Regions from separate parts of the Pseudarthrobacter sp. L19 genome, predicted to be linked through region 3. Evidence: riboswitches for the same ligand, from Rfam matches in the RefSeq annotation. Region 3 holds a riboswitch; each other region holds the start of a gene.

Region 1 (4,304 bases), 420 kb from region 3:
CTGCCCGCGGCGGCGCGTCTCGGCGTCGAGGGGTCCGCCGGGGGCCACGAAGGAGGGGACATCGGCGATCGCGTAGAAAACCTTGTATCCGTCCCCGGAGCGGTCAATGAACAGTGCCTGGTCCAGATCCGTGGACGACGCCGGGTCGATCGTCACGAACTCCACGTGCGTCAGGTCCAGGCCGGGGAGTTCGTGCCCGGCCACCGCCGCCTCGGCGTCGCGCAGCGCCTCTTCGGGGAACGGCCCGGGCAGTTCCAGGAGGGTGCGCAGGGCCTTCAGCGCCTTGGCTAGCTGGTTTTGCTGCTGGCGGACGCTCGGCGTCAGGCGATGGTGAGACACGAAAGTCAGGGTAGCCCGAAATCCGCCGCTAGTCTTGAACGATGAGCACTCCGACGCCGGATTCCGCCCGCGATCACCGCTTTCTCACGGACCTGCTCGGCGTGATGGCCTACAGCGAACTCTCCGCCTTTGAACGGCTTTCCTCCGACGCCCGCTATGCGCCCACCCTCCGGGACCGGGCCGTGCTGGGCCGGCTGGCGGTGCGGGAGTTCGAGCACTATGAACTGGTGTGCGCCCGGCTGCAGGAGATGGGCGAGGACGTGGAGGGGGCCATGGTGCCGTTCCAGCGCTCGGTTGACCACTTCCATGAGCGGACGCGGCCAGCCGACTGGTTCGAGTCGCTGATGAAGGCGTACGTCATCGACACCGTCTCCGCCGACTTCTACCGCTCCCTGATTCCGCGGCTGGATCCCGCCACCGCGGCACTGGTGGAGCAGGTCCAGGCCTCCGAAGAGGCCACCGAGGTGCTGCGCGAACGGCTCAAACAGGCCCTGGCCGACGATCCACGGCTGGCCTCCCGGCTGGCGCTGTGGGCACGGCGGCTCCTCGGCGAGGCGCTGACCCAGGCGCAGCGGGTCGCGGCCGACCACGCCTTCCTTGGCGTCCAGGGTTCGGACGCAGCGGGCACAGGGGCAACGGGCAATGGCTCCCCATCCAACGGCGTCCCGGCGGGCACGGATCCGGTCCGGGCGCTGCTGACCTCGCTGGCCACGGCACACTCGCGCCGGATGACCATGCTGGGCCTCGCCGGGTAGAGAGCCTGCACCCGCCCGGGGCAACCGGCAGGGCTTACGCCCGGGCGTCGAGGGCGGAGAGCAGCGCCTGCGCCGCAGCAGCGGGGTCGTCGGCCTCGGTGATCGCCCGGACCACCACGATCCGCCGGGCCCCGGCGTCGAGGACCTGCTCCACGTTCGTCAGGTCGATGCCGCCGATTGCGAACCACGGCACGACGCCGGCCACCTTTCCGCCGTCGCCCGCGGCCTCGGCGCGCTCAATCGCGTCGGCGGCGTAGCGGACCAGGTCCAGGCCAACGGCGGCACGGCCGGGCTTGGTGGGGGTGGCCCAGACCGGGCCCACGCAGAAGTAGTCCAGCCCGCTGCGGCCAGGCGCGGCGGCGATGGCGGCGTCCACCTGCTCCGGGGAGTGGGTGGACAGGCCGATCACGGTGTCCTTGCCGAGGAAGTCCCGGGCCGCACGGAACGGAATGTCCTTCTGCCCGATGTGGAACACCGGGGCGCCGGCCAACGAGGCCAGGTCCGCCCGGTCGTTGACCGCCCAGAGCCGGCCGTGGCGCGCCGCGACCGTGTGCAGGACCTCCAGGAGTTCGAGTTCCTCCGCGGCTTCGATGGTCTTGTCCCGGAGCTGGATGATGTCCACGCCCCCGGTAAACGCGGCGTCGACGAAGGTTTCAAAGTCTCCGCGGTCCTTGCGGGCATCGGTGCAGAGGTACAAACGGGCGGTGCTGTGGACATCCTGGCTCATGCCCCAAGCGTAGTTCCTCTAAACTGGGCGCATACCGCGGGAGCCCCGCACGCCGTCGACGGCGCAGGGCTGAGAGGGCGTCAGAGCCGACCGCTTGACCTGATCCGGCTAGTACCGGCGTAGGGAAGGAACCCATGAACACCACCCCCGGCCCCGCTGCCCGGCCTGAGGACCCCGGTGCCCGGCCTGACGGCCCCCTCGACGCCGTCGTGATTGGCGGGGGCGTGATCGGCCACGGCATCGCCTGGGAACTCCGGCGCTCCGGGCGGACCGTGGCGCTGGTCGACGACGCCCCCGGGGACGGGGCCAGCTGGGCCGCCGCCGGCATGCTGGCCCCCGTGAGCGAACTCCACTACCAGGAGGAGGGGCTCCTGCCCCTGATGCTGGAGTCCTCCCGGCTCTGGCCCGCCTTCGCCGGCAGCCTCGCCGACGACGGCGACGGGGGAGCGGGCACCGGCTACCTGCCGACGCCGACCCTCGCCGTGGGTGCCGACGCCGCGGACCGCCAGGCGCTCGCGGACCTGCGCGCCCTCCAACTGGCCTCCGGCCTGTCCGTCGAACCCCTCACCGTGCGGGAGGCCCGCCGCCGCGAACCGCTGCTCAGCCCGGCCATCTCCTGTGCCTTCGAGATCCCCGCCGACCACCAGGTGGACCCGCGCCGCCTGATAACCCGGATCAGAGCCCTGCTGGCCGCCGACACCGGATTCCGGGCCGTCCCGCAACGCGCCGAGAGCCTGATCCAAGCGGACGGCCGGGTCACCGGCGTCCGGCTCAGCGGGGAGGGGAGGTCCGGGCGGCCGAAACCATCGTGGCCAACGGACTGGGCGCCGCCGCCCTACAGGACCTCCCGGCCGGGCTCACCCTGCCGCTGCGGCCGGTCCATGGTGACATCCTCCGGCTCCGGGTGCCCGAGCGGCTGCGTCCCCTGCTGAGTTCCACCGTCCGCGGGCTGGTCCGCGGCATTCCGGTCTACATCGTTCCACGCGGGGACGGCACCGTGGTGGTTGGCGCCACCCAGCGCGAGGACCAGGCTTATGACCGGGCCGTCTCCGCCGGCGGGGTCTACCAGCTGCTGCGCGATGCCCAGCAGCTGGTCCCGGCCGTCGCCGAGCTGGAACTCGTCGAGGCCACGGCCAGGGCCCGCCCCGGCACCCCCGACAACGCCCCGCTGCTGGGCCGGGTCCGTACCTCCGCCGGCGGCGGCCACGTCCCGGGCCTGGTGATCGCCACCGGATTCTTCCGGCACGGGGTGCTGCTGACCCCGGCCGCCGCGGCCATCTGCCGGGAACTGCTGGACGGCACCCCGGACCCGCGCTGGGACGGGTTCCTCCCGGACCGCTTCGACCACCCGCACACCGACGCTGAGCGCAGCCAGGCGCACAGCCCAACCAACGCTCTCCACCCCGCGACCCACAGGACAACCGCATGAACATCACGCTAAACGGAAAGCCGCACGCGCTCCCGGACAACGCCACGGTTGGCGCCCTCGTCAGCGGCATCACCGGACGGCCCCTGGCGGACAACGGCCAGGCCACGGACGGACGCAAACTCGGCGTCGCCGTCGCACGCAACGCCGAGGTCGTGCCCCGCAGCAGGTGGCACGCCACAGAACTTATCGAGGGCGACGACGTCGAACTCGTCACCGCGGTACAGGGAGGATGAACGGCATGAACGAAGCAGACACCGCGCAGGAGCCCGCAGTGAAGGCCACGGCGCACCGCGACCCGGTAACCTTCGACGGCGTGGAGCTGGGCTCCCGGCTGATCATGGGCACCGGCGGCGCGCCCAGCCTCGACGGCCTCGGCGCCGCATTGGAAGCCTCCGGCACGGAGCTGACCACCGTGGCGATGCGCCGCTACTCCCCGGCGGAGAGCGGATCACTGTTCCAGCTGCTGGCCGACCGCAACATCCGGGTGCTGCCCAACACCGCAGGGTGCTTCACCGCCCGTGACGCGGTGCTCACCGCCGAACTGGCCCGCGAGGCGCTGGAGACGGACTGGGTGAAGCTCGAGGTGATCGCCGACGAACAGACGCTGCTTCCGGACGCCCTGGAACTGGCCGACGCCACCGAGCAGCTGGTGGCGCGCGGGTTCAAGGTCTTCGCCTACACGAACGACGATCCGGTCCTGGCGCTGCGCCTGGAGCACCTCGGCGCCACGGCCGTCATGCCGCTGGGCGCGCCGATCGGCACCGGCCTGGGCATCCTGAACCCGCACAACATCGAACTGATCGTCTCCCGGGCCTCGGTGCCCGTGGTCCTCGACGCCGGCATCGGCACGGCCTCGGATGCGGCGCTGGCCATGGAGCTGGGTTGCGATGCCGTGCTGCTGGCCACCGCGGTGACCCGGGCACAGAACCCGGTGCTGATGGGGGAGGCGTTCAAGCACGCCGTCGCCGCAGGCCGCCTGGCCCGGTTGGCCGGCCGCATCCCGCGCCGCGAGCACGCGCTGGCATCCTCCGGCATGGAAGGCCGCGCCGAGTTC
Region 2 (4,304 bases), 1.2 Mb from region 3:
GTGCTGCTGGCCATCCTGGGCGCGGCGCTGTGCATCGACATGGCCGTCAACCGGCACCTGAACAACCTGATGCTGCTGGTGGCGATCTCGATCATCGGCTTCGTCGGCTCGGTGACGGTGGCCCGCTTCGTGGCCGACCGGAGGAGGCACCCCCATGAATCCTGAGACCTTTTCCGCAGACCCGGTGATCGACGCCGTGTCCGCCGTGTTCATGGTGGTAGGCGCGCTGATGTCCCTTGGCGCGGCGATCGGCCTGCTCCGCTTCCCGGACCTGATGAGCCGGATGCACGCAGCCACCAAGCCGCAGGTCCTCGGTCTGTTTTTGCTGCTGTGCGCCGTGGGCCTGCAGATGCGCACCTGGTGGGTGTGGCCGGTGCTGGTGGTCGCGTGGATCTTCCAGCTGCTGACGGTCCCGGTCTCCGCGCACATGGTGGGCCGCGCCGGCTACCGCACCAAGCACCTCCACCCGGAGCTGCTGAGCGCGGACGAGCTCGAAGCGGTGGTGCAGCAGGCCGCCGGGGAACGCGGCTTGAACGACGACGGGGAGCCCCGCCGGGACTGATGCCCGGGGGACTCCCCGTCGGAGTCCGGTGGTGCGGTGTGCCTAGACGATGTCCTGAGTCTTGGCGAAGCGGCTGATGGCCCGCTGCGTGCCGCGGTTGGCGAGGACCTGGATGACGGCGCTCACCGAGGCCGAGATCAGCGCGAAGGTCAGGGCCTGGCGCAGGGTGGTGGGGACGTCGTCGTCGTGGCCCTTCGGCGGCTTGTTGCCGGTGGACTTCTCCCAGACGGTGTCCACGAGCTTGGTGCCGACGAGACCGGCGACCAGGCTGATGCCGGTGCCGAGCAGTTTGATGACAATGTTCATTTCGTGCTCCTTGCGGGTGGAAACAGGGCTGTCCCTAGCCTACTGGCACACCGGTCCGGGGCGGACGCCCCTGTCCGCCGCGCGCCGCCCGGCCTACCGTCGGGCATGGACAGAGACCCGAGAGCACCCTGGGCGCCGTTCCAGCTGGCGGCCGGCTGCTGCGCGATCGCCTTTGTCGTGCTGCTGGTGCTGGCCCTCGTGTTGGACTTCATCGCGCCGCCGCCGGTCGACGGGGCCGTGCCGACGCTGGAGTTCATCGCCCGCAACAAGCCCGTCTACGTCGCCGAGCAGCTGCTCTGGACGGTCCCCAACATCCTGGCGGTGCCCGTGTTCGCCGCGCTATTCCTGGCGTGCGCTCCGGCGGCACAGGGCGTGGCGCGGGGTCTGGCGCTGGGTGGCGCCCTGGTGGGCGGGCTGTCCTGGGCGCTGATCCTTGCCATCCCGGTCACCAGCCGCGGTTCCCTGGTGCTGGTCTATCTCAGCGACCGGTACGCCGGGGCGGCCGACGACGCCGCGCGGCAGCGGATCAGTGCCGCCGCTGAGGCGCTGATCGCCGAGAACAACACACCCGCCGTCGCCGGTGTGCTTTCCGCGGCGGGCATCCTCCTGATGTCCGTGGCCATGGTGCGGGGAGGGCTCTCCAGGGCTGTGGGCTGGCTGGGCATCGCCGCCGGTGCCCTGGGGCTGCTCGCGGAGGCGCTGCGGTACCTCGTCCCGGCGCTCTACGGCGGCTACGGCCTCCTCATGTGGGCGTGGTTCGTGGCGGTCGGCATCGTGCTGATCCGGCTCGGCCGGAAGCGGAGGCGGGCCCCGGCGGCGCGGGTGTAAACTGGCCCAGCCCACACGGGCGACATTCACAACGACAGGGGAGCGCCGCCGTCGGACCCTTCCGGAGGAATCCGGAAACCGTAGGTGGGCGCTGAGAGTGCGGACAGCCGCAGACCCTCGAACCTGATCCGGTTAGTACCGGCGCAAGGGAGTCGAGTTCTCAGGGTGTCCGGAACACGCGGCAGCGGCCGCCGTGGCCGGAACACCCTCCCCTCCTGTACCTCAGGAGGACGACATGACCGATATTTCCACCCCCGCACCACAGCGGCCGGCAAGAAGAGCTGGCGCGTGGCCGACATTGTCCTGGCGGCGCTGATCGCGATCGCCGGCGGCGTCATCTTCTGGGCCTGGGACCAGGGAGCCAACGTGGTCTCAATCCCGCTCACCGCCGTCTACCCGCCCCTGACCGGCCTCTACGCCGGCGGCTGGATGATCCCCGCGGTCCTGGGCATGCTGGTGGTCCGCAAGCCCGGCGCCGCGCTGTTCTGCGAGGCCGTTGCCGCCACCGGTGAGCTGATCATGGGCTCCCAGTACGGCACCACCGTGCTGATCTCCGGCATCCTGCAGGGCCTCGGCGCGGAGCTGGTCTTCGCCGCCTTCCGCTACACCAAGTTCAACCTCCCGGTCTCCCTGCTCGCCGGCGCCGGTGCGGGCCTCTTCTGCGGCCTGAACGACTGCTTCCTGCCCTGGGGCTGGAACATCGCCTTCGAGGCCGGGGACAAGGCCGCCTACATCGTCTTCTGCGCCATCTCCGGTGCCGTGATCGCCGGCGGCCTGGCCTGGATCGCCACCCGCGGCCTGGCCGGGACCGGGGTGCTGGCCTCCTTCGCCTCCCGCAAGGCGGCCACCGAACCCGTCTTCTCCTGACACCCCGCGCATGAACGCCGACGACGTCCGCCCCGCCGCGGTCACCGCCCGCGGTTGGGGCTGGCGGCACGCCGGACGGTCACGCCCCGCCATCAGCGGACTGGACCTGGACATCAGCCCGGGCGAACGCGTCCTGCTGCTGGGGCCCTCCGGCGCCGGTAAATCCACACTGTTGCACGCCCTCGCCGGGGTGCTCGGCGAGGGCGGCGGCGCGGACGCGGAGGCCGACGACGCCGACGAGACCGGCAGCCTGCTGATCGACGGGGCCCCGCCCCGGGAGCGGCGGGGACGCGCCGGGCTGGTGCAGCAGGACCCGGAGACCCAGGTGGTGCTCTCCCGCGTCGGCGACGACGTCGCGTTCGGGGCGGAGAACCTTGCCGTCCCGCCCGCGGAGATCTGGGCGAGGGTGGGCGAGGCGCTCGACGACGTCGGGCTCGGTTCCCTGCCCCTGGGGCACCCGACCTCGGCCCTCTCCGGCGGGCAGAAGCAGCGGCTGGCCCTGGCCGGCATCCTCGCGATGCGGCCCGGGCTGCTGCTGCTGGACGAACCCACCGCCAACCTTGACCCCGCCGGCGTGCTGGAGGTCCGCGACGCCGTGGGCCGCTGCCTGGACCGGACCGGCGCCACCCTGGTGGTGGTGGAACACCGGGTTTCCGTGTGGAAGGACCTGGTGGACCGGATCGTGGTGCTGCAGCCCGGCAGCGCGGGTGACGCCGCCGTGCTGCTGGACGGGCCGCCGGACCGGGTGCTGGCCGAGGCGCGGGAGATGTTGATCGCCGCCGGGGTCTGGGTCCCGGGCCACGTGCCGGCCACCCGCGCCCGGAGCGCCGGCAGCACCGGAAAGGGTCCGGAGACCGGCTTTGAGGCGGGCCGCCTGCTGCTGGCCGCGGAGTCCCTGGCCGTGTCCCGCGAGCGTCCCCGCCGGGGCGGCCTGCGGACCCGCTTCCGGGCCGTGCCGCCCGTGCCGGTGCAGGAGGGCATCGCCGCGCAGGTCCGCGCCGGACGCGCGCTCACCATCACCGGGCCCAACGGCGCCGGGAAATCGACCTTCGCCCTGACTCTCGCCGGGCTGCTGGCCCCGGTGGCCGGGACCGTGTCCGCCACCACCGACCTCAGCGCCGGCGCGGGCATCGACCCCTACGCCTGGAAGGCACAGCAGCTGATCCCGCGGATCGGCACGGTCTTCCAGGAACCCGAACACCAGTTCGTGACCGGCCGGGTGCTGGACGAACTGACCTTCGGGCCGCGGCAGCTGGGCCGCGGCGCGGACCGGGTGGACGAACTGCTGGAGCGGCTGCGGCTGCGGGACCTGGTGGACGCCAACCCGTACACCCTCTCCGGCGGCGAGAAACGGCGCCTGTCCGTGGCCACCGTGCTGGCCGCCCACCCCCAGGTCCTGGTCTTGGACGAACCCACCTTCGGCCAGGACGCCAACACCTGGGCCGAGCTGGCCTCCTTCCTCTCCGAACTCCTGGACGCCGGCACCGCCGTCGTCTCCGTCACCCACGACGCCGAATTCAGTGACGTCCTCGGCGGCGACGAACTCAAGCTGCAGGGGGCGGCGGCATGAGGGAAGCCCTGACCCTGGAGGGAAACCGCGCCCTGCTGGCCCGCGCCAACCCGCTGGCCAAGTTCTCCGGCGTCGTGCTGATCACCGTGGCGCTGGCCCTGTCCATCGACTGGGTCTCCGCGTCCGTGGCCCTGGTTTTTGAGCTGCTGCTCTTCCCGCTGGCCGGGCTCA
Region 3 (4,304 bases):
GGACGATGATCTCGCCGGCGGAAACAACCTGGCCGCCGAAGCGCTTCACGCCGAGGTACTGGGCGTTGGAGTCACGACCGTTGCGAGTGGAGCTCGCGCCTTTTTTATGTGCCATTTGGAATGCCTGCCTTCAAAATTCTGGGAAACTGCGGGAACCTGATCAGTAACGGAAAGTTACTTGATACCGGTGATCTTGACCTTGGTCAGTTCCTGACGGTGACCCTGGCGCTTCTTGTAACCGGTCTTGTTCTTGTACTTCTGGATGACGATCTTGGGACCACGGAGGTCTTCCAGGATCTCAGCCGTAACCGTTACCTTAGCCAGGTCCGCTGCGGCAGACGTGACCTTGTCACCGTCCACCAGGAGCAGTGCGGGCAGCTCAAAGGTGCTGCCGGCTCCACCGGGGACGCGGTTCAGGGTAACGAAGTCTCCAACAGAAACCTTCTCTTGGCGGCCGCCTGCGCGGACAATCGCGTACACCACTGGGGAACTCACTTCTCTCGACGTTTATTACTAGATTTGCGTGCGGAACCTGGCCCCGAACTACCGGAGCGGCTCACGCTGTGCCTCAACGCCGGCAGGTTCCCCGGGGGAACCCATGAGCTATCCCGTGGATCATCCGTCCCGCGTGGGGTGGACAGGTCCTCAAGGTCATAACCCAAGTGTTGGCGTAAGCACCGAAGATCAAGACTACGCTAATTTCGCCTTCGGCCGCAAACGAGGCAGGCCCCGGAGAGTCGGGCGTGACCGGTGCCACAGTGCCGTTTTCCAAGGAACCGGACCGGGCGCCGCAGCCGCTTTCGGGAACCGCGCCCCACCACCTTACCGGCCGCGGCTCCCGTTCCGGGTCAGGCGTGCAGCCGCGGCGCGTCGAAGAAGTCCACCTCGAAGCGCACGGAGTGGACGAAGGCCTCGGTCATGGCGCCCCGTTCGGCGGCGGAACCGCGGCGGGCGGCGGCGTCCGTGTAGCGGATCGCCTGCCGGGTCGACTCGGCGAAGGCCTCGTCCGCGTAGGTGCGCAGCCAGGCGGCGTAGGGGTGGGCTTCGTCCGCGCCCGCTGCCAGGAACTGCGCGTGCAGCGCGGCGCCGACCTCGGCGTAGAGCCAGAAGCAGGGCAGCGCCGCGGCCACGAGGACCCCGTAGCTGCCGGCCAGCGACGCGGCGTGCAGGTGGTCCACGTAGGACTTGGTGACCGGACCCTGCCGCCGCGGGGTGCCGGCACGTCCGGCCAGCCAGCTGCGGTGCAGTTCCGACTCAACTTCCAGGCACTGGGCGGCCGAGCGTGACCAGAACAGCTGCTCTGCCTCCGTCGGGGCAAGCGCGGCGGCGCGGGACAGCACCCGGGAGTAGCCATTGAGGTAAAGCGCGTCCTGGCCCAGGTAGTAGGCGAACTCGTGCTCAGGCAGGGTCCCGTCGGCCAGGCCCCGGATAAAGTCCAGGGCGTAGATTTCCGTCAGGCCCTCCGCGGCGAGCGGCTCGAGTCCGGTGGCGAAGTCGCCGGGTTCCTTGAGGTGGTCCGTGAACTGTCCCGTGCCGGCCGCGGGCGCCGGTTCCGCCGGCTGGGCGAGGTGGTGGAAGTGGTGGACGGGTCCGTTGCCGGTGCCGACGTCGAGCCGTCCGGCCTCGCGCAGCGCCCCCAGCAGCCAGGGCTTGACGCGGCGCAGCGCGGCTTCCCAGTCCCCGCCGGCGGCGTAGGCCGTCGCAAGGGCCGAGGACAGCGAGCACCCGGTGCCGTGGCTGTTGCGGGTGTCGACCCGCTCCCCCGGCACCACCACGGTTTCGCTGCCGAGCAGTCCGGAGCTGTTGACCAGCGCGTCCGGGCAGCCGCCGTCGGCGTCCTCCTCGAGGTGGCCGCCCTTGACCAGGACCGTGGTTCCGGCCAGCGCGGAGAGGCGTTTGCCCTGCTCCAGCGCCTCCGCCCAGCCGGCGGCGACCGGTTCGTCCAGCAGGAGGGCGAGTTCGGCCAGGTTGGGGGTGACCAGGTCGGCGAGCGGCAGCAGGGTGTGCAGCGCCGCCACCGCCGATTCCTGCAGCAGCCGGTCACCGCTGGTGGCGACCATGACGGGGTCCAGGACGACAACGGCGGGCCGGGTGCGTTCCAGCCACGCCCGTACCGCGTCGATGACGCCGGCGTCGCCGAGCATGCCGATCTTCACGGCATCGATGGTGATGTCCTCGGCGATGGCGTCCAGCTGCTCGGTCAGGAAGGCGGCGGGCGGCACGTGCACGGACCGGACGCCGCGGGTGTTCTGGGCGGTCAGGGCCGTGATGGCGGCCATGCCGTAGCCACCCATGGCCGCGATGCTCTTCAGGTCCGCCTGGATTCCGGCACCGCCGGAAGGGTCGGACCCCGCGATGGCGAGGACCCTGGGGATCGCGGCCCGCCCGGTGGGTGCAGCCTGCGCTGCGGGAAATACCGTCTGCAGGAAGGTGGCGCCGGCCGCGGGAACGGTTGAAGGTGCCGCGGGTGCTGCCGCGGGTTGGGTCGAAGACAAGAGACATCCCTTCGCCGGTGCTAACCGGACAGGTTCAACGGGTGTGGATCTCAGCCGGCCCGATGCGCGGCACCCCGTGTCGCGTTCCAGCGTAGCGCCCCTCCCCGGGTTCTCCCGCCCGTCCCGTCCTCCGACCGGTCTCCCCCTTAACCGGCTCGCGGGTACCGCCCGGAGTCGACGCTTCGAAACGTCGAGTCCGGGAGATACCCGCGAGTGGTGCCGATGCGTGCGGCCGAGCGGTTACAGCTCCGAGGCCGGTACGCCGACGCCGAGGATGATCGGGCCGCCGTTGTCCTTGACCACAGGCTTGACCGTTTCCGGCGCCTTGGCCTCGTGGACCGAGCCCTGGCCGGATGCGGCCGAGGCCTGCCGGTGCTGCTCGACGGCGGTCTCGTTGGCCGCCCCCTGGGCACGGCTGGCGCTGCGGTGCCGCCGCGGACGGCGCTGACCGGTGGCCGGTTCATCAGCCGCGGGGGTGCGGGTGGCGACGGGGGCCGCCACCGGTGCAGCCGTCTTCGGAGCCTCCTGCTGCCGGGTGTCCTGCTTCGGAGCCTCCTGCTGCCGGGTGTCCTGCTTGGGAGCCTGCTGCGGGGCGGGTTCCCGGCGCGCTTCGGGCTCGGCCGCGCGGTTGCGGGCGTTCGGCGGCTGGATCCGGGCCGTGCGGGCACGTCCCCGGCCCCGGGTTGCCCGGGACTGGTCAGCGGACCGACCGGCGGCCGGAGCCTCGGCGGGTGCCTCAGCCTCCGGGGCAGGGGTTTCCTCGGACCGTGCTTCCACAGACGGCGCTTCCACAGGCGGGGCGGCCTCGCGGGCCGCGGTCTCCGTTGGCCCGGACTGGCGGTTCCGCGAGTCCGAGTCGCCCAGGTTGGCGAACGCCTCGGTCAGCAGGTCCAGCGTCAGGGCCGGCTGCGGCGCCTGCTCGGCGTGCTCGACGAAGGGCAGGGCCACCTGCTCGCCGCCGAAGGTCAGCACGGCGGCGGGACGGCCGGCTGCTTCCTCGGTGGAGGCCAGCTCGACGGCGGCATCCAGGGCCGCCTGCCTGGTCTCGGCGTCGGGCGCTGCGGTGGCTTCGCCGTCGTGCAGGTGCGCCGCGTGGGCCGCCGCCGCGATGTTCGCCAGTGCGGCCCGGGTGGCCTCGGCCTTGGCGTGCCGCTCGGCCTCGGTGGGCTCGTGGTGCCCGGCAGCCGGTGCCTGCTGCTGGACCTCGGTGCCCTGGCCGCCCTTGCCGCGGCGGCGCTTACGCTCGTTGCGGGCGGCGGGCTGCTGCTCGGTGCGCGGAACGTGGTGTTCCGCGGCGACGGTGTTGGCGCGGCGGTGCTCGACCGGCTCGTCGTGCGTGACGACGCCCCGGCCGGCGCAGGCCTCGCACTGCTCGCCGAAGACTTCCAGCAGGCCGGTGCCCATCCGCTTACGGGTCATCTGAACGAGGCCCAGTGAGGTCACCTCGGCCACCTGGTGCTTGGTCCGGTCCCGGCCCAGGCACTCCACCATGCGGCGCAGGACCAGGTCGCGGTTGGATTCAAGCACCATGTCGATGAAGTCGATCACGATGATGCCGCCGATGTCGCGGAGGCGCAGCTGGCGGACGACTTCCTCGGCCGCTTCCAGGTTGTTCTTGGTGACGGTTTCCTCGAGGTTGCCGCCGCTGCCGGTGAACTTGCCGGTGTTGACGTCCACCACGGTCATGGCCTCGGTGCGGTCGATCACGAGGGAGCCGCCGGAAGGCAGGAAGACCTTGCGTTCCAGAGCCTTGTGGATCTGCTCATCGATACGCCAGGCGGAGAAGATGTCCGTGTCCTTGGTCCACTT

The links. Region 3 has a riboswitch for thiamine pyrophosphate ahead of ACRQ5B_RS13000 (bifunctional hydroxymethylpyrimidine kinase/phosphomethylpyrimidine kinase). Riboswitches for the same ligand answer to the same signal wherever they lie in the genome.
Region 1: it holds a riboswitch for thiamine pyrophosphate, as region 3 does, so the genes downstream of both, thiO (glycine oxidase ThiO) here and ACRQ5B_RS13000 (bifunctional hydroxymethylpyrimidine kinase/phosphomethylpyrimidine kinase) in region 3, are expected to answer to the same signal.
Region 2: it holds a riboswitch for thiamine pyrophosphate, as region 3 does, so the genes downstream of both, ACRQ5B_RS07205 (ECF transporter S component) here and ACRQ5B_RS13000 (bifunctional hydroxymethylpyrimidine kinase/phosphomethylpyrimidine kinase) in region 3, are expected to answer to the same signal.

Annotation. Positions count from the first base shown of each region.
Region 1 covers NZ_CP193935.1:2,304,440-2,308,743, forward strand. The annotation lists gene ACRQ5B_RS10985 (RNB domain-containing ribonuclease) at 1-339, opposite strand, end outside; gene ACRQ5B_RS10990 (ferritin-like fold-containing protein) at 381-1,094, shown strand; gene thiE (thiamine phosphate synthase) at 1,129-1,821, opposite strand; TPP riboswitch at 1,848-1,965, shown strand; partial or broken gene thiO (glycine oxidase ThiO) at 1,956-3,250, shown strand; gene thiS (sulfur carrier protein ThiS) at 3,247-3,483, shown strand; gene ACRQ5B_RS11010 (thiazole synthase) at 3,489-4,304, shown strand, end outside.
Region 2 covers NZ_CP193935.1:1,539,933-1,544,236, forward strand. The annotation lists gene ACRQ5B_RS07185 (monovalent cation/H+ antiporter complex subunit F) at 1-165, shown strand, start outside; gene mnhG (monovalent cation/H(+) antiporter subunit G) at 155-562, shown strand; gene ACRQ5B_RS07195 (DUF4235 domain-containing protein) at 605-868, opposite strand; gene ACRQ5B_RS07200 (hypothetical protein) at 974-1,696, shown strand; TPP riboswitch at 1,723-1,864, shown strand; gene ACRQ5B_RS07205 (ECF transporter S component) at 1,985-2,563, shown strand; gene ACRQ5B_RS07210 (ABC transporter ATP-binding protein) at 2,574-4,133, shown strand; gene ACRQ5B_RS07215 (energy-coupling factor transporter transmembrane component T family protein) at 4,130-4,304, shown strand, end outside.
Region 3 covers NZ_CP193935.1:2,726,714-2,731,017, reverse strand. The annotation lists gene rpmA (50S ribosomal protein L27) at 1-115, opposite strand, end outside; gene rplU (50S ribosomal protein L21) at 175-483, opposite strand; gene ACRQ5B_RS13000 (bifunctional hydroxymethylpyrimidine kinase/phosphomethylpyrimidine kinase) at 849-2,426, opposite strand; TPP riboswitch at 2,485-2,582, opposite strand; gene ACRQ5B_RS12995 (Rne/Rng family ribonuclease) at 2,736-4,304, opposite strand, start outside.